Regions from separate parts of the Priestia sp. YIM B13489 genome, predicted to be linked through region 3. Evidence: riboswitches for the same ligand, from Rfam matches in the RefSeq annotation. Region 3 holds a riboswitch; each other region holds the start of a gene.
What was found. A riboswitch is a leader RNA that binds a small molecule or an ion and turns the genes downstream of it on or off. The one in region 3 is predicted to bind cyclic di-GMP.
Positions count from the first base shown of each region.

Region 1 (11,054 bases), on a different contig from region 3:
AGGATGCTTTTCATTTAACTCGCCTCCGTCTTTGAAGATGATGTTGGTTTGTGCTTCGTCATTTTTTTGTGAATACGTCGGTCTAACTGACGGAAACGAATGGCACTAATCAGCAGCGCTGCGATGGCTGTTGGAATACCCCAAAGCGCCATATCCCAGACGTCAACGTGAATGCCTACAGAGTCGAAGAATCCTTTCATTAAGAGAATTCCACCCGTTGCGATAAAGATATCTTCGCCGAAAAACCACCCTGTATTTTCAGCTGCCGCTGCGTGGGCGCGAATATCTTCTTTGATTTTAGGAGGAAGCTCTCCATATTTGGCACGAGCTGCGCCTTCAGACATAGGTGCCACTAACGGACGTACAGATTGAGCATGTCCTCCAATATTTAAGCCGACTGCGGCTGAGATTTCACGGATAAAAAGATATATAAGTAAAACATTTCCAGAAGAAGCGTTTTTCGCTTTTTTGATCAGCACTTCTGCTTGTTCCTTTAACCCGTATTTTTCTAACACGCCAAAGATAGGAAGGGTAAGTAAAATAGCCATAGACATATAGCGGTTATCAACAAAGAACTGACCGAACATCGTGATTACTTCATGCAGTGATAAACCTGATACAAGGCCCGTCACGATGCCTGCAACAGTCACAACAAGCAGTGTATTTAAACGAAATAAAAAACCTACTGCTACTAGCAAAACCCCAATTAATTTCAACATAAAAATCCCCCTTGAGTATGTATAGACCGTGCTGCAAATTCACCTCCTTTGTTTTCCTAGAAAAACAAAGATGTTTCGAGTATAAACAATTCTGAAAATTAAAACAAGATGCTTAAGGCATAAAATAGTTTTATTGGTAAAACAAAATTATAGAAGGAAGATTTATATAATGTCCATGGACTCAGAAGTAAAAGAAAGAATTCTGCGCGGGAGTTTGGGTAGTGATTTTTTTAGTTGATCCGTTAAAAACATTTCTCCTAAAATACCAAAAATGGTGTATAATGCTAAAAGGTATGAATATAGGATTATATAGGTTTCAACAAAATAAATCTATGTGACTATATTTTAAACAATTTATTGAAGGGGGAAGGAGTATTTGAATTGTTCAAATTGCGGCCATTTTAACGATGGCGGGAAGTTTTGCGTGAAGTGCGGTCATAAACTACAAGAAGAGGCAGCTGTCAGCCAGGCGGCAGCAGCATCTGAATATCAGCCTCAATCTCAGCCGCAGCCAGCGTATGCGCCTCAACAGGCTAATCAGCGTGTCCGTCAGGCGAAAAAAGTGTCAAAATCATTTTTTAGTTATTTTGCAGAAGGAATTAAAAATCCAACAGCTACAGCACAAGCAGCAGGCGAAAGCCAATTCGTTAATGCTCTTATCACAGTCATTCTTTATGCTCTTAGTATACCTATTATGCTGTATGTAGGCTGGAAGCTATTGTTGATTCAATTTGTTCGAAGCATGTTCAAGCTTCCTATTATCAGTGAAGAGCTGGCTCCATCTGACATGGAGGATTTTAATACAGGCGTTGATTTGATAAAAGCCACAGATATAAACAGCATCATTCACTTCAATTTTACGGATTTCGTCTTTAAACAAGGGGTTTTCATTTTTATTGGACTTGCGGTTATTATCGGAGCAACATATGTTGCAGCAAAGTTTGGAAAGGTAGACGTTTCTTTTAAAGAATTCTTCTCACGCTTTGGCACGTTTTTAATTATTCCAACAGCTCTTCTTTTAATTGGGCTTGTGCTTGCATTTCTCCATGTTGAATACTTCTCTTATTTTATGAATTTCGGTTTGTTAAGCATTTTCCTTGTAGTTCCATTTACGATTGCTAGCTTTAAGCCAAGCGGAACAAATGGGCTTGATCGTATCTACAGCACTCTTATTGTATATGTAGTCATTACGATTGTACTGACGTTCATTGCGAATGGTTTAGGAGAAGAAGCCAAAACCATTATTACACGAATGGGAAACAGCAGTGAATTGAATGATCTATTTTAAGCCGACCAAAAGCATCGTGTACAGCGGTGCTTTTTCATACCATTATAAAAAAGGAGTGTAGAAATTGGGATATTGCAGAGAATGTGGCCATCAGTTAACAAATGAGCATCAATTTTGTCCAGAGTGTGGACATCCCGTCGAAAGAAAAGAGGCTTCTAGCCAAGGAGCAAAAACACAGCGTTACGTAGAACCCGCATCAGCTTCAGTAGAGGAAGAGAGAGAATCGGTAAAACCTCCGAATAAAAAAACAAAGGTTATTGCGATTTCAGTTATAGCAGCGGCTGCTATACTTGGCGGCGCTTATTACGGAATAGATAAAACAATGATGGCGCCTAAAGCTGTGTCAGAAAAATTTATTGCTTCAGTAAAGGGCAATGATGTTGATAAAGTAAAAAAATATGTAAATGATGGTCAAATTCAATTAGAAGCCAACGATGAGCAAACAAAATCATTTATTACATATTTGCACGAAAATCCGGATGTAATGAAATCAATCTCTGAAGGGTTAGCCGCAGATAGCAGAGCGCTTGAAGCAGGAGTTCCAAGCGAAGATCACTCTTCATACGCTAAGTTAGAACAAGACGGAAAGAAATGGGGAATCTTTGATCATTACACGGTACAAATAAACCCTGTATATGCAAAAGCTCAGTCTACGGAAGATGCGACAGTAGTATATATTGACGGTCAAAAAGCTGGAACGGTAAGCAGTGACTCTTCTAAAAAGGTTGGTCCATTTTTACCTGGTACGCATACCGTAAAAGGTGAAGTGCAAAATGATTACGGAAAAGTTGAAAACGAACAAGAGGTTGAAGCCGCCAACGGAGAAGATGTAAACGTTGAGTTTGATTGGTCAGATCATGCAGTATACATCTCTTCAGATTATGATGATGCGATGCTGTACGTTAATGGCAAAGACACAAAAACAAAAATTGGCGATATTGATTATTTAGGGCCACTCCCGATGGACGGTTCAGTAAAACTATATGCAAAACGCGGAGAAAAGAAAACGGAAGAAGTATCAATTAAAAAAGGTATGGAAGATGTTGCGCTTAATTTTGATAAAGAAAATACGACAGAAGCTACGGCAAAAGCGTCGGCTCCTTCTAAGAATCAAGAGACAACGGACAAAGGTTCAAAAGTCAATTCTGAAGTATCTACTAGTGAAGTTTCTAGTTTTATCGAACAATATATGTACGCTACAATTTCCTCAATTAACAGTGGAGACTTCTCTATTGCAGAGCCATATATCGATTCTAACGGGCCAAAATACAAGGAACAAAAAGATTATACCGCTTACCTAATCAAAAAAGGAATAACAGAAGATTTATTAAGCTTTAATGTAAATAGAGTAACAAAACTAGATGACTCTATGTATAAAGTATATACAACAGAAGAGTATGATATTTCGTACGGAGACGGATCTGTTAAATACAAAAAATTCAACAGCATTCATAAAGTAAAAGAATTATCTGATGGAAGTTTGGGAGTTTATCAGCTTATTAGTTCAACGGAAGTAAAGTAAAAGCTGATAAATAGACTTTGAAAAAGCAAACAACTTAGTAGGTAACAATACGTAAAAAAGACGTCTTCTCATAAAAGACGTCTTTTTTATGTATAAGTCCTAATATCAAACCCAATACCTGGGATACTGCCGATCTTGAAATAAATTATTATACACGGTAGAAATCAATACAACGACACATGCACAAATCATAATAATACCTAAGTATCCCCAGCCTGCTTGAGTATTAATTGCGACAATTGCGCTAGCTGCAGCGGGAGGATGAACGGTTTTTGTAAGAATCATTAAAATAAGAACAAAAGCAAGCACAATCGCAATCGTAATTAGACTTCGATGAAATAAGCTCCAAATAATAAGTGCGGAAACTGTTGCGAGCAAGTGTCCTCCAAGCACGTGGCGCGGCTGTGATAAAGGACCTTTGTGTGCCCCGAAAACAAGCACGCAGCTCGCGCCAATCGGAGCAAGCGCCATTGGATAACCAAGCGCGAGTGCAATCGCGCTGCTGATGATAATTGCAATTAAGCCTCCGATAGAAGAAACGACCGCATCTCTATAATTGATTTTCGGTTCTTCTTTTAATTCTCCTTTCACCTTTTTAGCATAAGAGCTCAAGTAAGACAGAAAGGGGCTTTTTGTTTGAGCAAAACTTTTTTCAATCTGCATTTCTTCTTTCCTTTCTCTTTTGTAAGTAAAAGTTGTTTGTCAAGTTGTATGTCAGAACATCTGCTATATTAAGTTAGTTTATAAGAAAACAAGGATTACTGGAAGAGGGAAAATGTCTTTTTTTATTGGAAATACTTTTTATGAACGAAAAAAGGCGGGATAAGGGGAAAAAGGGTCTCTATGTGCAGTAAGAGCTGGAGAAATGTATAATAGACTTAGAGGTGACTAATTATGTATCTAGTAGACTACCATCATCACACGAACAATTCATTTGATTCTCAGGCAGTCATGAAAGAAGTGTGCGAGCAAGCTGTGAAAAACGGCATAAACGAAATTTGTTTTACCGAGCACTTTTCATTAAATCCATTAGCACCAACATACGGTCATATGGATTTTGATAAATATGAACGAGAACTAGCGGAATGCAGAGATCAGTTTCAAAATCAGCTAGTGATTAAAAAAGGAATTGAAATTTGTGAGCCGCATTATTTAAAAGAGAAGTATCAAGAAACGATGAAGCAAGAGAACTTTGATTTTATATTAGGATCGGTTCATAACATTAATAACATCAAGCTTCGTAAACATTTGGAGCTGAACAATAAAGAAGCAATTTACCGCGCTTATTTTAATGAAATGTATAAGCTAGTAAGCGAAGCGGACATTGACGTGTTGGCTCATTTAGATTTAATGAAGCGCTATGCGTTTGAGCAATACGGCATTTACGACTTTCATCAATTCAAAGATATTCTTGCAGATATTTTGAAAAAAGCAATTGATCGCAATATTGGAATTGAAATTAACACTTCAGGTATAAGAGGGAAGCTGGGCGAAGCGCTGCCGGCACTGGAAGTTGTTGAGCTGTACCGCGATTTAGGCGGAGAAATCTTAACAATTGGATCTGATTCACACTTTGCTGAAACGGTAGGAGCTCATATGAAAGAAGCAGTTGAAATGGCAAAACAGTGTGGATTTACGGAGATTTATACATTTGATGAGCGTCAGCCAAAAGGAATTCGCATTTAATAGAAGTGGATTTTACTTTCTTCTAGAATAATAATAACTGCAAAAAGCACGCTCTAATTTGAGCGTGCTTTTTTAATTTAGTTCCGCTTAAGCTCCGACAAAAACCTCCGGACTTCTTCGATAGTCAGCCCCAGCGCGCGAGCTGATTCCATAAGACTTACCCACTCTTGATCGATTGACAGTATATTTTCTTTTTTCATTACGATTCATCCACCCTTTGCCAGGGAACCCAGCTATCATAGCCAAAAGCGGCCTTAGACCTGAAGCTTTGCGTCACTATTTTTCAATAGTTTTGCCCTTATCTGGATAATTTGTAATAGTATTCTTAGCATACAGTTATTTTACAAGATAATATTTGTAAAAGATGTCGAAATAGGTCGATTATAACAAAAAAATTAAACGTTCATGAATGGATCTATCAGTTTGTTTTTCGGAACTTTAAATAATACTGAAATTCAATAAATTCTTCTTTGGTCATACCGTCTTGAATGGCTCGTTCAATTAAATGAAGCCACTCTAGATTGAGGGCTGGCTTTGAAGTTAGAGCTGGACAGCTGATGTCTCCCTCAATTAAGTCATCAATCGTTGTATGAAGAGAAGACGCGATTTTATCAAGCATTTGAAGAGAAGGATTATTATTTAACCCTTTTTCTAAATGAGACAAATACGATTTTGAAATATTAGCTTCTTCAGCCAAGCGTGTAATCGAATAGCCTTTTTTTAGTCGCAAATTCTTAATCTTTTCTCCTATCACATTCAGTTCATCCTCTTCTTATAGGTTTTTTTGTTCATTATAACGCATATTTGTGCATTGTGTGTAAATAAAAATATAAAATAAATAATATTTTGTTCTTTATAAAGAATAAAATAGGCCAAAATATCTATTCTTGATGCGGGTATATTATGCTATACTTCACTTACAAATTGTTCTTTATTAAGAATATTTGTCGATTTATCACTTTTTTATTCGCTATAGTGAACGTTTTGTATAGTACGCTAGCGCTATATGAAATGATCCTTGCGCGATAAAGAGATAACATTATTTATTAAATTAGGATAGGAGATTACATGGAAAAAAGATATGTAGAACTTGATTCTTTAAGAGGATTAGCAGCTCTTTTTGTTGTGATAAATCATTATCTCATGATTTATCCAAGCTTCAGCGAGTATAGGTATGACGGTGATTCTTCTTTTTTACTGTCCATGGTAAAAGAAAGTCCGCTGCGGCTATTGTTCAGCAGTGGAAATGAATCAGTGGTTTTGTTTTTTGTCTTAAGCGGATTTGTTTTAGCACTGCCGTTTTATGGCCGTTCTTCTTTTCGATATGAGAACTATCTTGTAAGAAGAATTTGCCGAATTTATCTTCCTTACTTGTTTGCGGTGTGTGTGGCTATTCTATGTAAAATCTTATTTAGTCAAAGCGGGATCTCACAGGTAAGCCACTGGTTTAATAACTCATGGATCACAAACGAGTCGCCAAGTTTACTTCTTCAGCACTTCTTTTTAATTGGCACATTTAACACAGACGCTTACGACAATGTTATTTGGTCGCTTGTTCATGAAATGAGAATTTCCATTATTTTTCCTCTGTTGATGATTCTTTTGCTGCGAATGGACGCAAAGAAAATCATGATGCTATTGTTTTTCGTTTTTGTTTCATCATCAGCGCTATTACTGCTTAATCAATCAAACTTAGAGCCTACGAACTTCTTGCTTTCTTATCATTATTTGCTTTTATTCGCCGCGGGTGCAGTTACGGCGAAATACCGAGATTTTTTTATTCAACTTTATCTGAAAATTGGCACATTTAAAAAGGGTCTTATCGTTCTGATTGCATTTACCTGTTATTTATCTGAAGGCATTATGGGAAATTACGCGATCACCAATAACTTTTTATGCCGCAATCTAGCAGTGATGGTAGGGAGCTGTATGTTCATTATTATCGCTTTAGCATCGCCGGCAGCTTCAAAGGTTTTACGTACAGGAGTGCTGTCGTTTCTAGGTAAAGTTTCGTACAGCTTATATTTAACTCATCTCATCGTGCTGTTTTCGTTGCTGTATTTGTTACACGGGCTTTTGCCGTACTGGAGCATTCTAAGCATTTGTTTCCTTTTATCACTGGCAATGGCTTCCGTCACGTATCATTTTGTTGAAAAGCCTTCCAGCAGATTAGGGAAATTCCTCACAAGAAACAAAGTTGTTTTCGGCGGAGCAGTGAGTCGTAAGTAACAGAGAGATAAAAGCGTATGGAGGTGAGTTTACGATGCAGGATAAAATTCAGCTAAAGGATTTTTTTCGAATTTTAAAAAGAAGATGGCTTACGATGCTTTTAGTCATAGTCATTACGAGTATGAGCATCACAACTATCTGTTTCTATCTACTAAAGCCTACGTATCAAGCATCTACTCAAGTACTTGTTAATCAAGCAACATCTAAAAATGTAGATGAGATTGCTAATATTACACAGCTGAATACCCAATTAATTTCTTCGTATATCGATTTTATTAAAAGTCCGATGATCATAAACGGTGTAAAAGACGAATTAAAGTTAACTATTTCTAATAAAAAGCTGAGTGAACAAATTACGATTGATCATAACGAAAATTCTCAATTTGTCACGATTACCGTAAGAAACGAGAATTCCAAAACAGTAAGTGAAATCGCAAATAAAGTAGCTCTTCTTTCAAAAGATCAAGCGATGAAGTTAATGAAAGGAAGCAACATTCAAGTATTAACCGAACCGTCGCAGAGCCTTAAAGTATTCCCAAAGCCGCTGCCGGTTGCAGCTATTACTATCTTGGTCAGTCTGTTGGTAGGAATAGCGGGAGCGATGTTGAGAGAATATCTTGATAGTACAGTACGAAATGAACAAGATATTCAAGAACTTATCGGACTTCCGATTATTGGACATATCGAGCTGGAGTCTCGAAAAATGAAGCGAAACCAAAAGCAAGGCAGTGATCAGGCAAAGGCAAGGAGGGAGAAGCTTGAGTTTTAAACAAAAAAAGTATCCATTTTCACTGTATCAAGATGCCAAAACCATCAACCAAACAAATATGATTCGAAAAAATGTTGAGGTGCTGCTGAATAGTGAAGCCAAATGCCTGACAATCACATCAGCGGAAGTGAACGATAAAAAGCCGCTTATGACGGCAAAGCTAGGGATTTCATTTGCTGAACAAGGAAAAAATGTTCTTCTTATTGACGGAAACGTGCATTGTCCTTCTCTTCATCAGCTCTTTGACCTTGGAAGTTCAGAAGGATTAACGGATGTATTAGTAAACGGGAAAGGCCGGCATGTACCCATTAAACAAACGTCATACAAAGGACTGGATGTGCTTCCGGCCGGATCTCACTTTCGAAACGCATCCACACTATTTGTTTCCAAGTACTTTGATGAGCTCATAAAAAGATGGAAAGAAGAATACGATTTGATTCTTTTTGAAACACCTCAGTTTTTAGAAGAGACCGATTCTCATATTCTTGCAGCAAAATGTGATGCGACCATGCTCATTGTGGAAGAGCGCAAAACAAAACTAGATGCCGTTGTTAAAACGAAAAATATGCTGGAAAAAGCGCGCATTCATGTGCTAGGCGTTATTTGGAGTCCGTCTCACTAGCTCCTCATTTTATATAGAAGGAAGTGAAACGATGAATCAAATTGTCTCGAAAACGACCGGTGATTCCGATGTGCTAAAAAAAGACTTTCCGCTTTTTTACTTGCTGTGTAAACGCGTATGTGATATTGCAATTTCGCTTATGGCATTTGTGGTATTACTGCCTGTTATTTTGTTATTTGCGCTCATTGTGATGATTGAAACACCGGGTTCACCTTTCTTTCTTCAAGAGCGTCTGGGTCAAAGCGGCAGGCCATTTACCATCATGAAGCTGCGTTCGATGTACAGCGACGCTGAAAAAAACGGAGCGCAGTGGGCCGTTAAAAATGACAGCCGCGTTACCAAAGTAGGAAAGCTGATTCGCCAAACGCGAATTGATGAACTGCCTCAGCTGTGGAATGTGTTAAAAGGCGATATGTCGATTGTGGGGCCACGACCTGAAAGAGCCGTATTTATAGAAGAGTTTCAAAAAACACTTCCTTCGTTTAGCCAGCGGCTTGCTGTTAAGCCCGGACTAACAGGCTGGGCGCAAATTAACGGAGGATATGAGCTAACGCCAGCAGAAAAGCTGGAGCTCGATCTTTACTACATTCAACATACGACTATACGGTTTGATGTGAAGATTATGATAAAAACGCTAAGAGTCATTGTAACAGGAGACGGATCAAGATAGGAGAGGGATAACATGAAAAGAGTATTAGTTACAGGCGGATGCGGTTTTATTGGGTCACATATGGCAGAGCTTCTTTATCAAAATGGATTTGAAGTAAAGGTTATTGACAATCTATCAACGGGAAAAATAGCAAACTTAGAAAATCGAGGCATTTCTTTTCACTACGGAGATATTGTGAGTGAAGAATTAGATAAAGTATTTGCCGAGTTTAAGCCTCATTATGTTGTTCACCAAGCGGCTCAAGTGAGCGTGGCTCATTCCGTTACTAATTTTCATCATGATGCCAACGTTAATATTCAAGGAACAATCAACATTATTAATGCATGCAAAAAACACGGAGCTAAAAAAATCATTTTTGCTTCATCAGCTGCCGTGTACGGAAATACGAACGTTACTCCAATTACGCTTGCTCACCCAACGAGTCCAGCTTCACCTTACGGATTGTCAAAGTTTACGTCTGAAGAATATTTAAAGCTTGCTAAACAGCTGTATGATATTGACTACGTGATTCTTCGCTACAGCAACGTGTATGGCCCACGGCAAAATTCACAGGGGGAAGGCGGCGTAATTTCAATCTTTTTTGACCGGTTTGTTACGAACCAACAGCCGATTATTTACGGAAGCGGCCGTCAAACAAGAGATTTTATTTACGTGGAAGACGTGAGCCAGGCGTGTTTACAAGCCATTCAGTATGAAGGATGCGGCACGTTTAATATTTCCAATAACAGCAGCATCAGCATCAACGAACTCTTTTTTACGATGAAAAGCATATCCGGCAGTCACTTAACACCTGCTTATCACAGCGTGCGTGAAGGTGATATTGCAGACAGCAGACTGTGCAACAAAGAAAGCATCAAAGTATTAAAGTGGTCGCCTGCTTTTACGCTTGAAAAAGGCTTAGCTAAAACGTATGACTACTATCACGAAACGCTAGCTCAGCGATTTGCTAAAACGATGGAGTAAGAGGAATGTATGAAGAAAAATTCCATTTGGAAAAACATTGTTCATTTATTTATTAGTACCGTTGTATCACGTTTGTTAAATGCAGCTGCGCTTATCGTGCTGGCACAGTATTTAAGCGCAGCTAGTTACGGCAGCTTCAGCGTAGCGCTAGCTTTTGCGATGATATTGGGCTACTTTACCGACGTTGGCTTAAGCAATACGGTGCTTCGTGAAGGCTCTAAAAAGCAGGCAGACGTGGATCATCTTTTGTCCTCGTATGTGAAAATGAGAATTTTGCTTTTGCTTGCGACGTTTGCAGGGGCATATATAGTAATTTCCTTGTTTTATCACGAAGCATCACTTGTAAAAATGATGTACTACTTAATTATACCGATGGTAACAGGGCTTGCGATGCAAAGCATAGGGATTACGTATTTTCAGCTTACTGAACAAATGCATCATTTAGGAGCCATTCGAATCTACTCAGCTCTGTTGCTGGTGGTTCTGCTGACGGTTGGAATGCTGATGCATACAAGCCCGTTTTTTATTTCGTTTTTGTTTGGCTTTTCCTATCTTTTAGCAGGAGTGTACGGACTGTGGATGGTGA
Region 1 covers NZ_JBHZOQ010000053.1:4,242,169-4,253,222, reverse strand. Annotated here, with positions in the region: gene ACFX4W_RS27800 (DUF979 domain-containing protein) at 1-14, opposite strand, end outside; gene ACFX4W_RS27795 (DUF969 domain-containing protein) at 15-719, opposite strand; gene ACFX4W_RS27790 (zinc ribbon domain-containing protein) at 1,096-2,007, shown strand; gene ACFX4W_RS27785 (zinc ribbon domain-containing protein) at 2,072-3,529, shown strand; gene ACFX4W_RS27780 (HPP family protein) at 3,635-4,192, opposite strand; gene ACFX4W_RS27775 (histidinol-phosphatase HisJ family protein) at 4,424-5,215, shown strand; gene ACFX4W_RS27770 (anti-repressor SinI family protein) at 5,293-5,415, opposite strand; cyclic di-GMP riboswitch class I at 5,436-5,522, opposite strand; gene ACFX4W_RS27765 (helix-turn-helix domain-containing protein) at 5,634-5,969, opposite strand; gene ACFX4W_RS27760 (acyltransferase family protein) at 6,284-7,444, shown strand; gene ACFX4W_RS27755 (YveK family protein) at 7,479-8,213, shown strand; gene ACFX4W_RS27750 (CpsD/CapB family tyrosine-protein kinase) at 8,203-8,835, shown strand; gene ACFX4W_RS27745 (sugar transferase) at 8,867-9,505, shown strand; gene ACFX4W_RS27740 (NAD-dependent epimerase/dehydratase family protein) at 9,518-10,468, shown strand; gene ACFX4W_RS27735 (oligosaccharide flippase family protein) at 10,478-11,054, shown strand, end outside.
Region 1: another riboswitch for cyclic di-GMP. It lies ahead of ACFX4W_RS27770 (anti-repressor SinI family protein); the one in region 3 lies ahead of ACFX4W_RS01025 (anti-repressor SinI family protein).

Region 2 (11,054 bases), on a different contig from region 3:
TGACCTTCATTTTGATCTAGACTGCTCACACGTATGTATCCAAATCTTCTATTTTTCATTTTTGTGTTATATTAATTTTTTATCCTTATTGTTCTGCTGAAAACGTTCGCAAAAGTGTGTGATTTTAAGGATGCGTTCGTAATTTATTCTGAAACTTAAACGGGCGATAGAAATGATAGATTTTTTATACAAAAGAAAAGTCCGTAAAAGTATACTTTTGCGGAAAAGTTATTTAAATCCATTATAAGATATAAAAGTAATTATTATCGTTAGCAAAATAAAAAGCCATCTCTGGTCGTCGATTCAGGTAGTTCAAGTACAACTTCAAATAATGTTTCTGTAACTAAGGATACAGCAGCGCTTGTAATGGTAGACTACATAAATGGACTAACAGCTACAATTAATACAGGTGATTTTAGTAATGTTGCAGGCACTGTAAAGGGTTCTTTGTATAATGACCAACAGTCGTTAGTAAAAAACTTATATAAGAAGAGCATTAAAGAAAACTGGGTGAGTTATCCTGTAGTTGGTTTCAATAAGGCAGGGACTTCTTCTGATGGTCCTCTTTATAAAATACAAACTGTAGAGACTGTATCTGTTATACAACCAGATGGATCTCAAAAAACAAATAAATATAATTGAATGTATACAGCAGTATTAATCAATAATCAGTTATATTTGACTGATATAGCCAAAAATGGCCCAATTACTACGGTATCAAAAACTGGTTCAACGATAAGCGCTCCATCATCTAATAGTTCTACTGTAACAAATAATTCGTCATCTACCGACGGTACAAAAAGTTTGTATTTAACTAAAGCAGACCAAACAGTATGGACAGAAAACCCTGCGGATTCTGAAAATGATTTTGAAAGAAAACAACAATATGGTGAGAATTATAAAGCTTGGGATAATTTATTAAATGAAATTTACGGTGTATTAAAAACACAATTATCTTCTTCGGAAATGAGTAAACTTCAAGCTGATCAACATCAATGGATTAAGTCTAGGGATGCAGCTGCTCAAAAAACCTTTGATGAAGAAGGTGGAGGTACTTTATCTCAAGCTGAACAAGTTCGTACATTATGGGAAGTTACTAAAGACCGTTGCTACTTTTTAATTAATAACTATATGAAATAAATAATAAATAAGGACAGATTTCAATAAGGAATCTGTCTCTTTATTCTTAAGGAAGGATTTATTCCCTTTCTATTATCTAGCCTATCTTACATAGAGAAATAAAAAAGAGCAAACCCTTTAAAATAAAGAGTTTGCTTCTTACATTAAGAGTGCTAAATATAACTTATGTAATCTTTTATTTTAAAACCTCTATAAGTACACTATAATATTCAATGCAACTCAATAATACTATAGCCCTGATTTAACAAAGAATTTGTCAAAATTATTGTTAAACTCTTCTAAAATATTAAGGTAGCTGTCAATTTTTTCTTTATTATTTTGGTAATGGTTTTTAAGGTCACTTTGCATTTGCAGCATATTGTTACTGAATATTTGTTCTCTTTCTGTTCCTTTAATAAGCAATCTTTCTTCTGTATGATACTTATCATATCTCTGTCTATTGCTATTACTAAAAGTCTCTAACGACCTTAAAGTGTTTGATATGTTTATAAAATTCTTTTGTAGCCCTTTTATATAGCTGAAGATTTCTTTATATTCTTCAAATAGTGAATAAATTTTTGAGGGTTTCTTAAAATAATAATCATCCAAATTTCTAATTTCTTGTTTTAAATTATTAATATATTCGTTCAATTTCATATTGATTTCTAAACTCTTCCCATCAGGGATTAACTTTCGAAAATAGGCATTAAATATATTGTTATTTTCTTTCAACATTTTACTTATTTCTAAGTTGTCCAATTTTTTTATTAATATTTCTTTTTCTTCATTTTCACACGCTGTTTTACGAAATGTATCCCACCAGTCTTTATCTTTAATATCTAAATCGAGAGGAACACATAAAAACCAGCTTCTTACTTTCTTTCCCTGGGAAGCAGCTGTCTCCATAGCTTTTTTAAAGGAAGCTTCTATACTATCTTGTCTAGAAGTATTACCACCAATCTTTCCCTCAACGTAAAATTTACATTGAAATATATCCCATGTATCTCCATTTTCGTATATAATGTCTAATCCGCCATCCCCTTGTCTAGTCTGTATATGATATACTTGCCCCGCATTAACCTCAAGAGAACTAATATTTAGCTCTTTTTCATCTTTCTCAATTTTGAAGCTTTCCAATTCATTTTCACTAACGTCTTTTATTGATTTATTTGAGTATTTATCAAGAATTAACAAAGCACATAACCTTTCGAAGGTATCTCTTGCAGATTCCTCTCCAAATAATCCAGCCAATAAATAATTAATTTCCATAACGAAATTTCCCTCCATTATTTTGTATTTATTTAATTTTTGGTTATAACCCTAATGAATAGGAGAAGAGTTGAAGTCTTACCTGCTGCTCCTATAACAAGATGTTTTATCTATAAAATAATTGTTTAGAGAATTAAATAATCACTTTTTTCTGCCGGGTACAAATAGGTAATATTTCTTTAATTTCATAATAATACCTATACTATATTACTAATATCACATATTTGATTGGAAAATCCAACATTTTTATTAAAAAGTAAATCCAATTTATCTTTATTTACTTAATCTATATGCAAATGATAACTTCTGTTGAGCAAAGATTGGCTACATGATTTAAATTGTTCTTAGCAAGTAAGAGATTCAGACCGATTCCTGTTGTAGCTGTAAGATAGGTCTTTGAATAAATTTTATTGATAATTAGATGAAATTTATTGGAGTTTTGGCAAATAACTACAAAGGCGCTATTTCATTGATAAACACCTGATTAATGCTATACGAATGAAAGTCATCAGGAGTTACATATTGTAATACCAATCAATACAAAGGAGCTAGTTTATCTCGTCCCAAAAAAGTTAAAAAGAATTTGTTTTTTGATAGAATCCTCATTGAAAAAAGAAAAGTCCGTAAAGTTATACCTTTCTTACGTTCGGATTTTTACACAAAATTATCCAAACAAAGATATAATATATTTAATTACTAAGAATAAGGATGTGTTTGTCATAGAATGGTTAGATGATTCAAAAGCATGCTTAGACACTGCAGCTGTTATGATTGAAGAAGTTGAGCAGTTAGCGCAACAATCAATTAAAGATGAAAGCGCAATTCCATACCTAAAGGTTAAAATTAAAAACTGCTTGGAGAATTGCAGGTCACCTCTTGATTATGTTGCTAATTACATATTCGATACTTATTGCAGAAACAATTACACAAAAAAAGAGTTGCATAAATTCGGAAAACCGTATTTTCCTATTAGGAAAACAGACTCTCTCTTTGACATATGTATTAGGGACAACTTCAGAAATTTATTAAATAGTAGATCAGATATAGTTGATATCCTTAAGTCTTGTCAACAATTCAAGAACTCTACATGGCTACAAGACTTAACTTCTTTAATCAATGAAAACAAACATCGTAACTTAACTAAACAAAACGACGAAACACATACTACTATTAGAGACTTAAATTTCACTCATGGAGGAGTAGAGATTGGGGGCATATCGAATATAACATTTGTCACGAGTGGGCATACTACTCCTATTAAGTACGGGGGCGGAAATTTAGATTTTTCAGGTGAAACAAGCTACCCTTTTGTAAATAAGATGGACACAGATGTTAAAAGATACTTTTTCTTTAGAGATTTAGGAAGACCGGTTACACCAACCTTGAAAGAAATTTTAGAAGGTACCAGAGATGTAATAGGGAAATTGGAAAAAACAATATAAATCAAAAATTCTCTGTCTATATCGGTTATCTATAAAAAAGCCTCACTCTTTTGAGTGAGGCTTTTTTATTAATATCCTTTTGATTTTAAAACAGCTTGCAGTTTCTCTTTTGTGTTAGCCCTATAAATTCCATCAGCCGTACCATATTTGAAATAAACAGCATTTAGAGTGTTTTGTAATTGCTGAAGTGCTGTTTTATTTATAGATCTTGCTTTAAAAACTAAAGGATATTTATATTGTGATTGGTCTTTCTTAGGTGTTTCAGGTATAGGTGTATAAGTATTTTCAGATGAATCTTTTCTGGAGAGAAAGAAAAGTCCTGCTAATTCAGTAAGTGAAGTATTTACTCAGTTAAAAGACTATGAATTAAATTATAGTCTTTTAACTGAATGGTATATGGAATATAAAAACGTATTACCTAAAATAGAAGAAGAAACTGCATATCCGTTTTATAAGGGTGGTAAAATTGGAAGTCTAGTAGGAGTGGTAAGGATACTAATGTTTCTTAACATTCTTGAATTTATCTAAAGAGACAGAATACACCTAATATTAGGGAAATTTATAAATCGCTATAAATAGGATCATATTCATAAAAAGACCGCCCATTATCTATAAGTGTATAGGCGGTCTTATCTATGTTTTTATTAGATAGTTCACGCATATGACATAACGTATAATAAGATCAATTATTTTTTATACGTTTAAAAAGATGTATTTATAGATTTAAATAGACATCTTGTCATTAGTTTTTCTGTTGCCTAAAAAGGCGTACCTTTTTAGAGTTTTTATATTGGGAAACCCCGATCATAAATTAATCGAAGCTTTATTAAGGGGATCCCGTATAAAAAGTGTTGCAATATTGAAAAAGCATCCCTGGACGGATGCTATGGTGTAAATTAAGCTGGTTCATTATTTTGTTTTTTTAGCAACTTATTTTCTAAATTTAATTGCTTCATTCTTCGTTGTAATCCCAAATTTTCTAAGTCCTGCTCTAACTCATAAGATAAATCAATTCGTTTCTTAGCATTCTCCCTTAGTTCCCTAGTAATTGCTAATTTCTTTTCTTATTTCGGATCCACATTACCAGCTCTTTCCCATGGTTTGCTAGGTTCGACATACTAAATGAAAAGTCTTGTAAAAAACAGTCATTAGATATCCATGTCTAACGATTGGAATTCGGTTTACCTTAGGAGTTTTTTAAGTGCATATATCTTATGTAAGAATTAATATCTTACAGAATCTTGAATAGTTAGACCTAGAAATTATGTGAAAAACATAAAAATTTTAATAAACATCATACTATAATTAATTTGTGTGCACATGTTATTTTAAAAATAAGAGTACCTTTTGAAGTAGATATCAAAAAACAACAAAAATTACGTATTATGACACAGTTCGACACCCACTATATAGTAATATAGATTTAAATTTACATATTCAGACAAAGGCAAACTAGTTGAAAAGTTAGGTCGCAAAGCTACAGGTCTAAGGTCAATTGACTATGACAGCTGGGCTACCTGGAGATCTGGAGGTATTTTTATGAATAGTTCGAACCAACTTTTAACGCACGAGTTAGATGAGGAATGGGTAAATCTTATTCGAGAAGCCAAAGAGATGGAATTGTCCATTGAAGAAATTAAAGAGTTTTTAGCAAATAAACAAATACTGTAGCAATAAAAAACATTAGGCCAGACTATTTTTGGTATCTAATGTTTTTTATTGCTATATAATGTTTAAGATTTCTCTTCAAGAAATCTTTTAAATTCTTCCTTAGTCACATTCGAACCCATAGCTATTTTAACTAATGCTAGCCATTCCTGGGGAAGATTAATTTCATAATTTTCATTATTATCCATGATATTCCTCCTCTTGACTTGTCATATTATATACTAAAATATTCGGTAACATAACCCCCTAAGAATAAATCTATTACTTTTTTTATGACTAATATGCATAAAACCCAATTACTTATCCTGCTTGTAAAAAGTTCAAATCTAATACCATATACAAGCCATAAAAACATAAGTGTTAAATAAATTTAAAATGCACCTTTATTTATAAAAGTACATTTGAAAGGATTTTCAGTAGTGGAAGAGAAAGAATTATTCAAAGACTATCTAATAATTGATAAGATGGGTAGAGTTAAGATACCATCGCGTTTTTTAAAATACGCTAATATTCAGCCATTTACTAAAATGCAATTTTTTGAGCATAAAAACTGTTTTGGTATGAAGCAGATTGAAGTTCCACAGGTCTGTTTAAAGAAAAAAAAGAAGTTAAACAAATTAATTAGAACTATTGATAATTGGGGCTACATCACAATTCCAAAAACATTGCGTGAAATACATAATTTGAATTTGTATGAGAAGATAGGAATAAAATTACTCAATAAAAATATTATTTTCTATAAAATAAGAAAATACAATAAAACATTAGGTCAAACAATGGAACCTATAGAACACCAATTAAATAAATTACTTTTAATTACGTTAAAAGAGGGGAAAATTAAACTTAACAATTTTTTCTTGGAGGCTTTAGATTTAGAACTAAATATGCAATTGCAGTTTTTTATTAAAGAACAAGACACCCTTGTTGTAAAAAAACATGAATATAAATTTTCTATTGAAGGAAATCTATCTTTTACTGGGCAATCACGGATAATAAGTAAAGACAAATATTTAAACATACCTAAAAGGTTAAGAGATTATTTAAACATTAATAACGGTGATATTTTGGAAGTTAGATTAATAAGGGATAGGTTATTTATAAAAAAGTTAATTAGAAAGGAATAAGATTTAAGAAACTTATAGCGAAAAAGTTAAATATTTTCTTTTATGAGTTAAATAAAGATATTGCTAATTTTTTATCAGCAATTAAGACCATTAAAATAAAAGTGTTAAAAAGTCACTTGTTGTAAACAAGTGGTTTTTTTGTTATCTAGAATGCTTTTTGTTAAGTAACTATATATTTTTAGGGGGGTTAATCATAAAGTAACTACTGTTTTTGCTTCATAATTTTTGTAAGGGATCTTCAAATTTATTTTTTAAATTATGAAAAAAAGAAAAAAAGTATTATTTATGTTCCTGTATCTATTGTAGGTCAATAGATTTATTATCTAATATCCGTAGTGAATGAGAAAAGAGGAGAAAGTAGAAGGGTGTTCTTTAATAAGGTTTATTTTTCTGAATTTTTATTATATTTTACCTAAGGATGGCAGCTTATTTTGAAGATATGTTCTTAATTGAGGTTTACTTTTTTGTTTTTGTTCTTTATAATGTTTGTTTAGATAGTATAAAAGGATTATATTTTTATATTTGGTGAAAGAAATTTAATTTCTAGGAAATAAATTTATTGTTTTGTTCTTTATTGAGAACGAAGTTTATTTTTGAGGTCATGAGAGGAGAAAAAATGAGCGCGATAGCTGGAATTTACCATACTAACAATGATCCCATATCTCCCGACAATATTGCTAATATACTTGAATGCTTATCAAAATATCCTGCAGATGATATACAGGCATGGAAAAAAGAAAATGTGGCGTTTATAAGTCATACACAATGGATTACACCAGAATCTGTAGGGGAGAACTTGCCTTATTATGATTATGAAAGGCAATTGGCTATTACAGCAGACGCTATTATTGATAATCGTGAAGAACTATATAGTAGGCTCCAAATTAAAGATATACATAGAACAAGAATCACCGATAGTGAATTAATTTTACTTGCATATCATAAGTGGGAAGAGGAGGCACCAAAGTTTTTAATTGGCGATTTTGCTTTTGTAATTTGGGATGAGAGAAAGCAGAAGCTATTTGCTGCAAGAGATTTCTCTGGTAATAGAACCCTCTATTTCTTTAAAGATGACAAAAGGTTTGCTTTTTGTACTGCTATTAATCCCTTATTCTCCCTACCTTATGTAAAGAAAGCCTTAAATGAAGAATGGCTTGCGGAATTTCTAGCTATACCTATTAATTTTGAGTCTACGGATGCGTTGTCAACAGTTTATAAAGATATTAAACAAATTCCTCCTTCACATTCAATAACTATAAGTGGAAATCAAATTAAACTTAAGAGATATTGCACACTGTTGGGCGAAGCGAAATTACGTCTAAAGACGAATGAAGAATATGAAGAGGCATTTCGCGAGGTTTTTCAAGAAGCAGTGACTTCTAAATTACGAACTCGACTCAAAGTAGGTGCTCATTTAAGTGGGGGGCTAGACTCCGGTTCAGTAGCAAGTTTTGCCTCTAAGGCTCTCCATAAGGAAAATAAAAAACTACATACATTCAGTTATGTACCAATAAATGGATTTGAGGATTGGTCACCTAAAAGTAGGGTAGCAAATGAGAAGCCTTTCATTAAGTCTACGGTTCAACACGTAGGAAATATAGAAGATAACTATTTCGATTTTAAAGAAAAAAGCCCATTTTCTGAGATTGATCAGTGGCTTGATATCTTAGAAATGCCATATAAGTTTTATGAAAACAGTTTTTGGCTTAAAGGTATCTATGAGCAAGCTTCCAAACAAGGTATGGGGGTTTTATTAAACGGTCAAAGAGGAAATTGGACTGTATCTTGGGGGCCAGCCCTAGACTATCAGGCAAAACTTCTAAGGAGTGCCAATATAGGTAAGTTTATCCGAGAATTACATTTGTATAGTAGAAATTTAGGAGTGAAAAAATCGCGTGTTTTCCCTGTTGTGGCAAAAAAGATATTTCCAAAATTACATTCGCAAATTTCATCAAGGGGAACAAAATCCTATACTCCTTTAATTAATCAGGATTTTGCAAATAAATTTAATGTATATGACAAACTGAAAAAGCATGGTGTAGATACTAGAGGTTTACTTGATAAAAGTGCTTATGAAATAAGAGAGACTCAATTTGTACAACCATACTACTGGAGTATAAATGGAACATATACTACCAAGCTATCTTTAAATCATTCCTTATGGGATCGTGATCCAACGAATGATTTACGAGTTGTTCGCTTTTGTTTATCAGTACCTGAAAATCAATTTGTACAAAATGGTCAAGATAGGTCCCTTATTAGGAGGGCAACTAAAGGTTTTCTTCCTGATAATATAAGATTAAATCAGAGAACAAGGGGCCTACAAGGAGCAGATGGAATTCAACGAATGACTTCAGATTGGAATCTATTTATGAACGAAATGGAATTAGTTATGAAAGCAGATTTTGTTTCAGAATATTTAAATACTGATGCGATAAATTCTGCAATGAAAAACTTAAGAGATAACCCACTTCCGCAATACGTATTTCATGATGACTTTAGAATCATGATGCGTGGCTTAATAATTTATAGATTCATGAAAAAGTTTGCTTAAAAGGAGGTGATAGTATGAAGAGAGAATGGGAGAAACCAGTATTAGAAGTACTTGATGTGAATATGACTATGGCTGGACCTGGAATTACCATACCTGATGCAGTGCAAAATGATCCAGATGAAACAGTTCATTATAGTTAATTTTGATTGGTCATGGGAAACTATTGCCCTTATACATTAGAAAATGTATAAGGGCTCTTAAAAATTTATGACATCTGGGGTGAAATGAATGACTAGTATTAAAGAAAAATATGCCTATTATGCTTTCGGTCTAAATATTTTGAGCGAGCTACCCCTTCCAGAATTAAACTGTCTAGCTATTCCAGATGATAATATAGATGTTGTTATTCAAACCAGAGACCTTACAGAGGCTGAAATTCAGTTAGACAAGAAAAAAGGTTTCACAGTATATAGAAATGAAGTGGTATTTGAAGTTCCTAATACAGCAATTTTTTCTATAAGGAACGGTAAAGAAATTATAGTAGTGCCTCTAGAGGAGTTTGATAAAGATAGGGTAAGGCTGTATGTACTTGGAACTTGTATGGGAGTACTACTAATGCAGCAACACATATTGCCCCTACATGGGAGTGCCGTAGCTGTGGGTGGAAAAGCATATGCTATTGTAGGAAACTCTGGAGCTGGTAAATCCACTTTAGCTTCAGCTTTTATTAATGAGGGCTACAAGCTAATAAGCGATGATGTTATCCCTGTAACATTCACAGGTAAGAATATTCCTGTTATTCAACCATCTTACCCTCAGCAAAAGTTATGGGAGGAAAGTTTAAATAACTTTGGGATGGATGCTAGGGGATATCAGCCTTTATTTGAAAGGGAAACTAAATACTCTATACCAGTAAAGAATAGCTTTCATAATCAGCCTATTCCCTTGGGTGGAATATTTGAGTTGGTAAAAGGAAGTGGAGATTCTGTAGGGATCCGAAAAACTGAAGGGTTAGAAGGCTTCCGTATCTTGCTTAATCATACTTTTCGAGGCTCCCTTTTACAGAGAATGGGTTTAAGGGAGTGGCATTTTATATATTCTTCAAACATCCTTAGAGAGGTTCAGACTTTCCAATTAACCCGATCTACTTCAAAGTTTGCGCCATGCGATTTAGTATCCAAAGTATTGAATACGATGAAAGAAGGGAATTTAAATGATTAAAGTAGAAAAAATCTCTGTTAATCATCTTGTAATACAAAGTGAAGGAAATATAGTGAGTGATATGGGTAATGAAAAAGTAATGCTAAATATTGAAAATGGAAAATACTACAATTTAGGGAAAAGTGGAGGGGATATCTGGGGACTTATTGATAAACCTGTATTAGTGAGTGAATTAGTTGATAATATCATGGCCAAATATGATGTGACTAAAGAAAAATGCCAAGAAGAAGTCATTTCATTTTTAGAAAGTATGTATGAAGAAAGGTTGGTTAAGGTCATCACACAAAACTAAGTTTCCCTTTTCATTTTATACTAACGATACTGGAGTAACTGTAATGAAATTTATAAAAAAGGTGAGAAACTTCTTACGTTTAGAAATGAATCAAAAGCTCTTATTATTAGAGGCTTTTTATTACCTGGGTTATGGAAGGATCTTTAAATATTTACCGTTTTCAAAGGTTGCCCCTACTCTAGGAGAGTATATGAAGGAAACCAGTTTCTCCTCAGATACTTATAATAATGTAATATTAAGAAATATTTCTAATGCTCTCTATATAATGAGTAGATATACTTTCTGGGAAAGTGAATGTCTAGTTAAAGCAGTAGCTGGTATGAAAATGTTGGAAAGACGCCAGATTGAAAGTACACTTTACTTAGGAACAGCGAAGGATCAAAATGGTAAACTAATTGCACATGCTTGGCTGCGAAGTGGTCCAA
Region 2 covers NZ_JBHZOQ010000010.1:43,910-54,963, forward strand. Annotated here, with positions in the region: gene ACFX4W_RS00640 (TcaA NTF2-like domain-containing protein) at 292-642, shown strand; gene ACFX4W_RS00645 (lysozyme inhibitor LprI family protein) at 643-1,140, shown strand; gene ACFX4W_RS00650 (hypothetical protein) at 1,369-2,388, opposite strand; gene ACFX4W_RS00655 (hypothetical protein) at 2,994-3,830, shown strand; gene ACFX4W_RS00660 (peptidoglycan-binding protein) at 3,899-4,099, opposite strand; cyclic di-GMP riboswitch class I at 5,267-5,351, shown strand; gene ACFX4W_RS00665 (anti-repressor SinI family protein) at 5,370-5,501, shown strand; gene sinI (DNA-binding anti-repressor SinI) at 5,564-5,686, opposite strand; gene ACFX4W_RS00675 (AbrB/MazE/SpoVT family DNA-binding domain-containing protein) at 5,918-6,622, shown strand; gene ACFX4W_RS00680 (asparagine synthase-related protein) at 7,239-9,176, shown strand; gene ACFX4W_RS00685 (paeninodin family lasso peptide) at 9,191-9,316, shown strand; gene ACFX4W_RS00690 (aldolase) at 9,405-10,337, shown strand; gene ACFX4W_RS00695 (lasso peptide biosynthesis PqqD family chaperone) at 10,330-10,629, shown strand; gene ACFX4W_RS00700 (lasso peptide biosynthesis B2 protein) at 10,673-11,054, shown strand, end outside.
Region 2: another riboswitch for cyclic di-GMP. It lies ahead of ACFX4W_RS00665 (anti-repressor SinI family protein); the one in region 3 lies ahead of ACFX4W_RS01025 (anti-repressor SinI family protein).

Region 3 (7,843 bases):
CGTAACAGCGACTTCAGCAAATGTATTACCCAAATTAACAAGTAGGTATTGTGATTTAACGAATGGTACTCTCGTTATGAACCGTTATACGTAACGAAAGGGCCTCACAAGGGCAAATGAACAAGAGAATTATTTTTAGTAAGAGAGGGGAGCCTGCATCATTTTTGATGCAGGCTCTTCTTATGTTGAAGCTATAAAGTAAGGTACATAAGGTATTGAATCTGAATATTGTTTGTAGATACAAGTTCTACTTAATTTGAATAATTGTTGATAGATGTAAGGTTTTGTAGATGAATAAGTTGGCTAGAGATATTGAATAATCACCTCGTATAGAGTACAATGAGTTGAATATAAGTTCAACTTAAAAAATGAGGTGTTTAGAAATGAAAATTTCACGTTTTAATAAAGATTGCGGTAACTCCGTTGATATGAACATTATGGATGGATATCTATTCGATTTTCCAACGAATGTAGTTGAACTTCAAAAAGAAGCTGCAGACTCGTTTTTCACAGATGCTGTTACAGCTCCAGAAGAATTTAAGAAGCGTATTTTACTTTCTACAACCATTCATGGGGAAGAGAAAGAGCGTTATTTCTTAGTAGGAGATATTGCTGCAAGTCAATTACTCGCCAACAATCACATTAATAAATTACATAATAAAATTACAAGTCATATTCCATACATCACCTTTTTAGCTGCTATTGCTTATTACCATGCGTTACATGCGAAAAATAAAAAAGACAATACAATTGAAATTGACTATTTTTCTACTATGTTACCAATCTGGCTCCTTAAAAAAGAGAGCACATTTGGAGCAGCTCAAAAAGCCATGGCAAATCGTTTCTTAGGCGACCATTCATTTACTGTGCATACACCTGGCTTTGAAAATACGTTAAAAGTAGTAGTAGAAGAAAGTGCGTGCTTAAAAGAGGGAGAAAGTGCACGTTTTGCCTTGAAAAAAGACTTAACGCTTGAAGATCGTGAAGATGCGAATGAGTATGTGGAATGTGAAACAGTTATGGTGGACATTGGTGGTGGTTCCATTGATGTGGTTATTTTACCGGAAGGTTTGAAAGCTGCCAATAGCCGTGAGTCATTCCAAAGCATTGAAGGCATTCCTTATTTAGCGCATATTGATAAATTACGTAAAGAAAAATTCCTAGAACTGTTTACAGACTTACGTGCCTTTGATCAATTTATTCTTGATAACTACAGCAAACAAAAATTTGTATTAAAAAACGAAAATACAGGCGAATCCATTGATTTAACAAGTACAATCAAGTCTTCTCTTCGAGAATATGTAGAGATTTTATTGGCTAAATTAAATGATGTTGCACCACCACCAGCGAACAAACTACGTAAGTATGTATATTGCGGAGGGGTAGCCCCTACTTTAGAGGTAGCTATCATGAATAGTATGCGTGACAAAATTGGAGAAGAACGTACTGAGAAGTATCATAAGGTGCCCCAAGATAGCCGCCATTTAAATTTATTTGGCTTAGAGATTCGTAGTATGGGTTACGTTCAAAAGAAGCACGCAACAGAGAAGAAAGCCGTTAAATCCTAACAACGTAGGTGATGGGGATGTCAGAGCGTCAAAATGCGTTTACGATTAAGACAAATCGATTGAGTGATGAAGTTTATAATAAGCTAGCTAAATATGCTAAATCGCGTAGGTTAGGGGATTATATTTCATCTTTAATTCTACGTGATTTAGATGATTCATCTACTCAAAAAAAAGTAATTGAAGACAAAAAAACCTACGAAATGCTTGAACATATAAAGAATGAATTAGCTGATTTAAAAACATTAGTAAAAACAACAGGTTTTGTAGGAAGTGTCTCTTTCAAAGAAGAAGAGCCTTTAAAGGTTCCCCAACTGAAAGAAGGAAAGATTGCAGATTTAGAAAATATATCTGGCTCATTAGACGATGACGACTTAGAAGAATATAACGATTTTTAAACAGTAAAGCCACTAGAAACATACTAGTGGTTTTTTCTGTTTTTATTTTAAAGACTTACCTTATAATGAGATTGCTACTTCCTTAAATATTAGTGTGGGAACAGTTAAGGCGAGGATTCATCGAGCAAAATCTTTATTGAGAAAGATGTATGCGAAGCAAGGTAGTGATTAGCTGGATATTTATTTATTTTTTATAATGCTATTTATATTAATTAGTAATAGGTTATAAAGGGTTTTAAAAAATAAATGATAATACTTATTTTGACATAATTCGACACCCATTATATAGTAAGATATTTATAAATTTACATATTGAGATAAAGGCAAACTAGTTGAAAGGCTAGGACGCAAAGCTACAGGTCTAAGGTCAAGTGGCTATGGCAGCTGAGCCCCCTGAATATCTGGAGGTAATTTTTATGGACAGTAAAGGACAATTAGTAGCACAAGAACTAAGTCAAGAATGGGTCAAACTTATAAAGGAAGCTAGAGAATTGGGATTAACCATTGAGGAAATTAAGAAGTTCTTAGAAAGCAAATAGACACTTTAACCATAAACAACATTAATTATAATTAATGTTGTTTATGGTCATTTAATTTTTGAGATTTTCTATTCAAAAACTTCTTAAATTCCTCTGGAGTAATGGTGGAATTCATCGCTTCTTTAACTAAATCTAGCCATTCCTGGGGAAGGGTAGTATCATGGTTTAAATTATTCATTGCAATATTCCTCCTCTACAACTTGTCCTATTATAAAACAAATTAATTTGTAATATAACCCACAATGTTAAAAATATTACTTTTAACCTATTATTTTCTTGTTGATAATACATTTGGAATTCCCTCTGTTTATTTAGTTTATAAAAAATCAAGATTTAATAACCTAGGTATGCTAATAAAGGCATAAAAAATGAATGGTGGGTACATTCAAAGTTAACCTTTATTTATGAAGTACATTTGAAAGGATTTTTATTAATGAAAGAGGACGAATCACTTAAAGAAGACTTAATAATCGATAATATGGGGAGGGTAAAGATACCACCCCTGTTTTTAAAGCATGTTAATATCCAGCCATCTGCTACAATACAATTCTTTACCTACAAAAATTATTTTATTATGAAGCAGATTGAAGCTTCACCGGTATTTTTAGAGAAAAAAATGAAGATGAACAATTTAATTAGAACTATCGATCATTTAGGCTATATTGTAATTCCAAAGATACTCCGTGAAATACATGATATGAATTTATGTGAAAAAATAGGAGTGAAATTAATTAACAAGAGTATTATTTTCTACAAAAAAAGAAAACAGAATAAATCCCCAGGTCTAATAAAAGAGCCTATAGAACCTGAATTAAATAGGTTATCTTTACTTGAAATAAAAGAAGGGAAGATAAGGCTTCCTAATTTTTTATTGGAATCATTTAATCTAGAAGTAAGTATGCAATTACAGTTTTTTACTAAAGACCAAGGCACCATTGTTGCAAAAAAACACCGATATGAGTTTTTTACAGAAGGAAATCTTTTCTTTACTGGGCAATCGCGCGTAGTAAACAAAGATAAATACTTAAACATCCCTAAAAAGCTAAGGAATTATTTAAACGTCAATAACGGTGACGTTTTGGAAGTTAAAATAGAAGGAGATAAGTTAGTTATAAAGAAAGCTACTTAGAACGAAATACGAGTTAAAAACTTATATCCAGAAGAAATGGATGTTTTCTTTTATAGTTGAATTCAGGTTACTAATAATTTTGTAATAGAAGGAAGCCTACTTTATTATTTATAATAACATCCCTGTTTTTATCAAAGAGACAGTTGAGAACAATACTCTTATTAAATAAGTTGGCTTTTTCAATGAGAACCAATACAAGTAGGGAAATGAGCATTTCTCTAAAGTGCTGAAATTTGCAAGTTATACGCAAAATAATAGTTAATTTCCTCAGATATCGTTTCTCTGCATATTAAAATCGCCGATTAACTAGGTTTTTATTTAATATTTGTCCGACAAATCACAACCTTATTTTATACTAATATTAAGCATGTAGATACAGATTTCATAAAGAAACCAAAAAAGGCTATCTCAAAGATGAGATAGCTTTTTTCAGTTTCTTCTGATGGTTTAGGTGTTCTTAAAAGATTATATCTTAGTGCTATTATAAGGTCTTTTGTCAGACATGTCATTATAAATTTTCTGACATTTATAAAAACATGCAGAAGTTAAGGCCATCTAATATAAATAGTCCAAAAAGGCACACCTTTTTATACGCATAAAAACCCAAGGATAAAGCGTCTATTTAATCTAAATAATAAACCTTTATAAACGTATAAAAAGTATTTTATCTTTATAGACAATATGTAATATTCAATTTTAGATCATTGCGTACTTGCAATAATGAATAACATTCTATATGTTGAGCAAACTACAAAAGAAGCGCGAATACTCGGTTGATGACTCTTCCTTTTTTCCGAGGTTCGGACAGAAAAAAACTACCTTACTCCCTTAAGGGAGTTTTTTCATTTGCTGTTAGTATATTTTTTAGGAAATAGGAACAAAATGTAATCGAATACCTTCCAACATTGGTATTTCTAACCCACTTTCTTTAATGAAAAGCTACTGTTGAGGCACAGTAGCTTTTCTATTTTAGGCTGTATATGCCGTTTTTTATCAATAATGTGTCAGTAGTGCTACAAGATGTGTCATTTTCTATACATACGTGTATCAAAGGTTATAGGACATCGTTCTCATGGTATACTATCGATTCATGACAAAACACTGTATATGCAGCATGTTTTGTTCATTTTCTGCTTTGGAGGGACAATTTCATTGTTTGTTGTTCCTCCTTTTTATTTTATATAAAAAACAATGAATTACTCTCCAGAGTACTGTTATCCTTAAGTCAAGGGAGTTGAAATATTATGAAAAAGACCGAGCACATCAAGAGGTATGAGCAAGGTATTACTAGTAAGTTTGCTGTGTACAGCCTTCCATATGTTTATGACTTCTCTATTTACGCTATTGACATCTTTTATACTGATACAGAGGACTACTTCTTTGGCTGTGCTAAGAACACTACACTTGAAAGAATCTTTACTCGTAAAATCCACCAAGATGAACTAGGGTATTATTTCAAGTATGCTCAAGAAAAGGTCTATCTCAACAGTTTTAATCCAATAAAGAACAATAAGCTACAGTTTGTTCAATGAACTGGCTTTTTTTATGCCATCCAAGACAAATAACCTATCATATCACCATTATGAGAAGTAAATGCTAAGAATATCAGCATGATTAACCCTGTTGTTTTATTTGATATGAATCCTTTCCCTTTATTCGAACATTCTACTACTTAAGAAACCCTAAAAAGTTTACTCAAAGATATAAAGGTGGATTCAATATAAATGAATAATAAGGTTTATATGATCTTTCGTGAGATCTTCATTGTTTGCATTGCTCCCTTTACTATTATCTTTCTTACCGATCTTTTGGCGCAAATAACCAGTAAAAGAAATTGATTTATATTCTTCTCCCACTATAAACGGATAATAAATAGCAACTTGAGCAAACTACTCGAGATGTCTCCGAGCATCGACTCATACAACTGAATTCTGTAGCAGAAAAAGCCTACCTCTTTTGACTGGGAAGAGATAGGTTTTTCTGTTTTTTAAGATGACTATGATATACAACCTTAGTTAACATAAAGCTGGTTATGCAAAACGTTTTATGAGCTAAATCATTTCTAATACACACATGTAATAATTAACGTATTTTAGTGAAAATAACGTTAACCATTACATGCTTCGTAGAAAAAAATAGACTCTTTTTTTACATGCGTTTAGAAAAATATTTCTCATTTTACTTTTTAATATCAAATAATGCTCCACAAATTCGTTATTTTATGACCATTCAGGAAGTTACAGCTTTATAAGCTGCAAAAAACCCTTAATAAAAGGATTTTTTAGCATGATGTTTCAGATATTTTATATCATGCAAACCGGTCTCTACTTCAAATCAACGAAAGATTTTGTGGAAATTTGCATTTACTTTTATTTGAAAAGAGTAAAATTATTTGATGATAATTTAGAATTTTTGTGAATTAATAGGAATTTTTGTAGAAAGTATTTTATATACAGGAGAAAACTAACATAATGTATTTAATGTTAGTTTTTATAAGGAGTTTATTACAATGCATAATGAACACAATCTTTTGTTATTTAGAAGAGAAGTGAATCGCTTGAGAGAAGAATACAAGAATTGTGAAAAGGAACTGATTAAAAGTGAAATTCATAGGGATATTATATTATTGAGCGATGCCATAAAAGTTGATTATAAAGTAAATAGGTAGGAAATATGTGTTCACTTATGTAATCAAATTTACTTATTTATTACACCAGTTTAACTTCATTTTCATTTCCTTGTAACTGGCATGCTTTATAATGAATTAAAGTAGTTGGACAATCATACGAAAGACCATTTTGAATTTAGGCGGTGGGATAATGAGCGAACAGACCTATTCTGACATACAACATAAAAAAACTCGATTATAGATTCTTTAATCCATTTAGGAATCTATAAAAAAGGAAACAAACAGCTCTATGAATTAACATTACATGAGTTAGAAACAGAGTATCATATAGTTAATCCAGCATTCCAAGACCTATCTTTTTAAGTTTTTGCTAATCGCAATTCATTTGTTAAGAGGAGGGTTAATCTATGTTTTTGAAAAAACTAATCAAAAATGGTTTAATTACGGTTAATTATTATGAAAATGGGTCATTACAAACGTGTAAAGGCCGTGTTTATAATCTTAATCTCCATGAACAGACCCTGTCTTTAAAAGATGAAAAACAAAATATTTTCTTTATTCGTTTATCCGGTATTGAAGACATTTATTGATTTCCTTTATTTGATTTAAACTTAGTGAAGAATTTTCTCTATTTTTTATGATAAATGGTCACTTGGTATGTATAAGAAATTTCTAGTTAAGGAGCCATAAAGATATAAAAGTGAAATAAAAAAGGGGGAGGAATGATGAGAGAAAACAAACAAATATGGTCTGATTTTATTGAGGAGGACCGATTTGAACTGCATTCGTACCTTACTTATTTATTTAAACAATGTGACGAGGATAATCTAAGACAGTTAAAAGATGAAAATATAAAAGAATAAACCTATAAATAAAGCAAATCGGAAGGATAAAAAATGAAAATGAAGATAATGTAGGCGACCTTATGATTCTAATCGAATGAATAGGTCGTTTATTGCTGTTATAAACCTTTTTATAAGAAGCTAATTTGATGTCAAAAGAAAACGAAATGTTAAATTTGAGGATTAATTTATGTAAATAGATTAAAGATTTACTAGAAGAAATAGAGCAGGGGAATTTAGTTTGAAAAAGAATATATATAAAATAAAACCTCCTAATTCTCTTTGAAGCTGGTAAGGAGAAAGTCTAATTATTAGTTTATCAATGATTTCTTTTTAGTGATCTTAATATGGTATTAGTACAAAAATCATCAAATCAAGCTAATTAAATTGCCCATAGGATTAACATTCTTTTGCTACAGAGGTAATTTTCCTCTTCCCCACTACCTTCTACGCGTATCCATACAAGTTCCCGTTTTCTAATATAATACACTTATGTAACAGCTTCCACCTGCAATATTACGTAGTATTTTCATTATAGATAGTAGAGTGTTTTTTCTACACCCAGTTAAAAAGTTTTTTCGTTCAGTTTATAGTAACTATGTGGTATCCGGTTTTTAACCGTCTGAACTTTAGAAGGAGGAATACCTTGTGAATACAACTGTTAATGAATTGTATGATTTTGGAACAGTCGTAAAGAGGAAGCTATTAAATAATAATCTATATGCTTATTATTTGAGTGAT
Region 3 covers NZ_JBHZOQ010000016.1:255-8,097, forward strand. Annotated here, with positions in the region: gene ACFX4W_RS01010 (Alp7A family actin-like protein) at 384-1,568, shown strand; gene ACFX4W_RS01015 (hypothetical protein) at 1,586-1,963, shown strand; partial or broken gene ACFX4W_RS01020 (RNA polymerase sigma factor) at 2,019-2,135, shown strand; cyclic di-GMP riboswitch class I at 2,276-2,360, shown strand; gene ACFX4W_RS01025 (anti-repressor SinI family protein) at 2,380-2,502, shown strand; gene ACFX4W_RS01030 (anti-repressor SinI family protein) at 2,534-2,680, opposite strand; gene ACFX4W_RS01035 (AbrB/MazE/SpoVT family DNA-binding domain-containing protein) at 2,936-3,631, shown strand; gene ACFX4W_RS01040 (hypothetical protein) at 4,876-5,163, shown strand; gene ACFX4W_RS01045 (hypothetical protein) at 6,141-6,299, shown strand; partial or broken gene ACFX4W_RS01050 (Fur-regulated basic protein FbpA) at 6,451-6,623, shown strand; gene ACFX4W_RS01055 (YolD-like family protein) at 6,668-6,850, shown strand; gene ACFX4W_RS01060 (hypothetical protein) at 6,986-7,123, shown strand; gene ACFX4W_RS01065 (hypothetical protein) at 7,751-7,843, shown strand, end outside.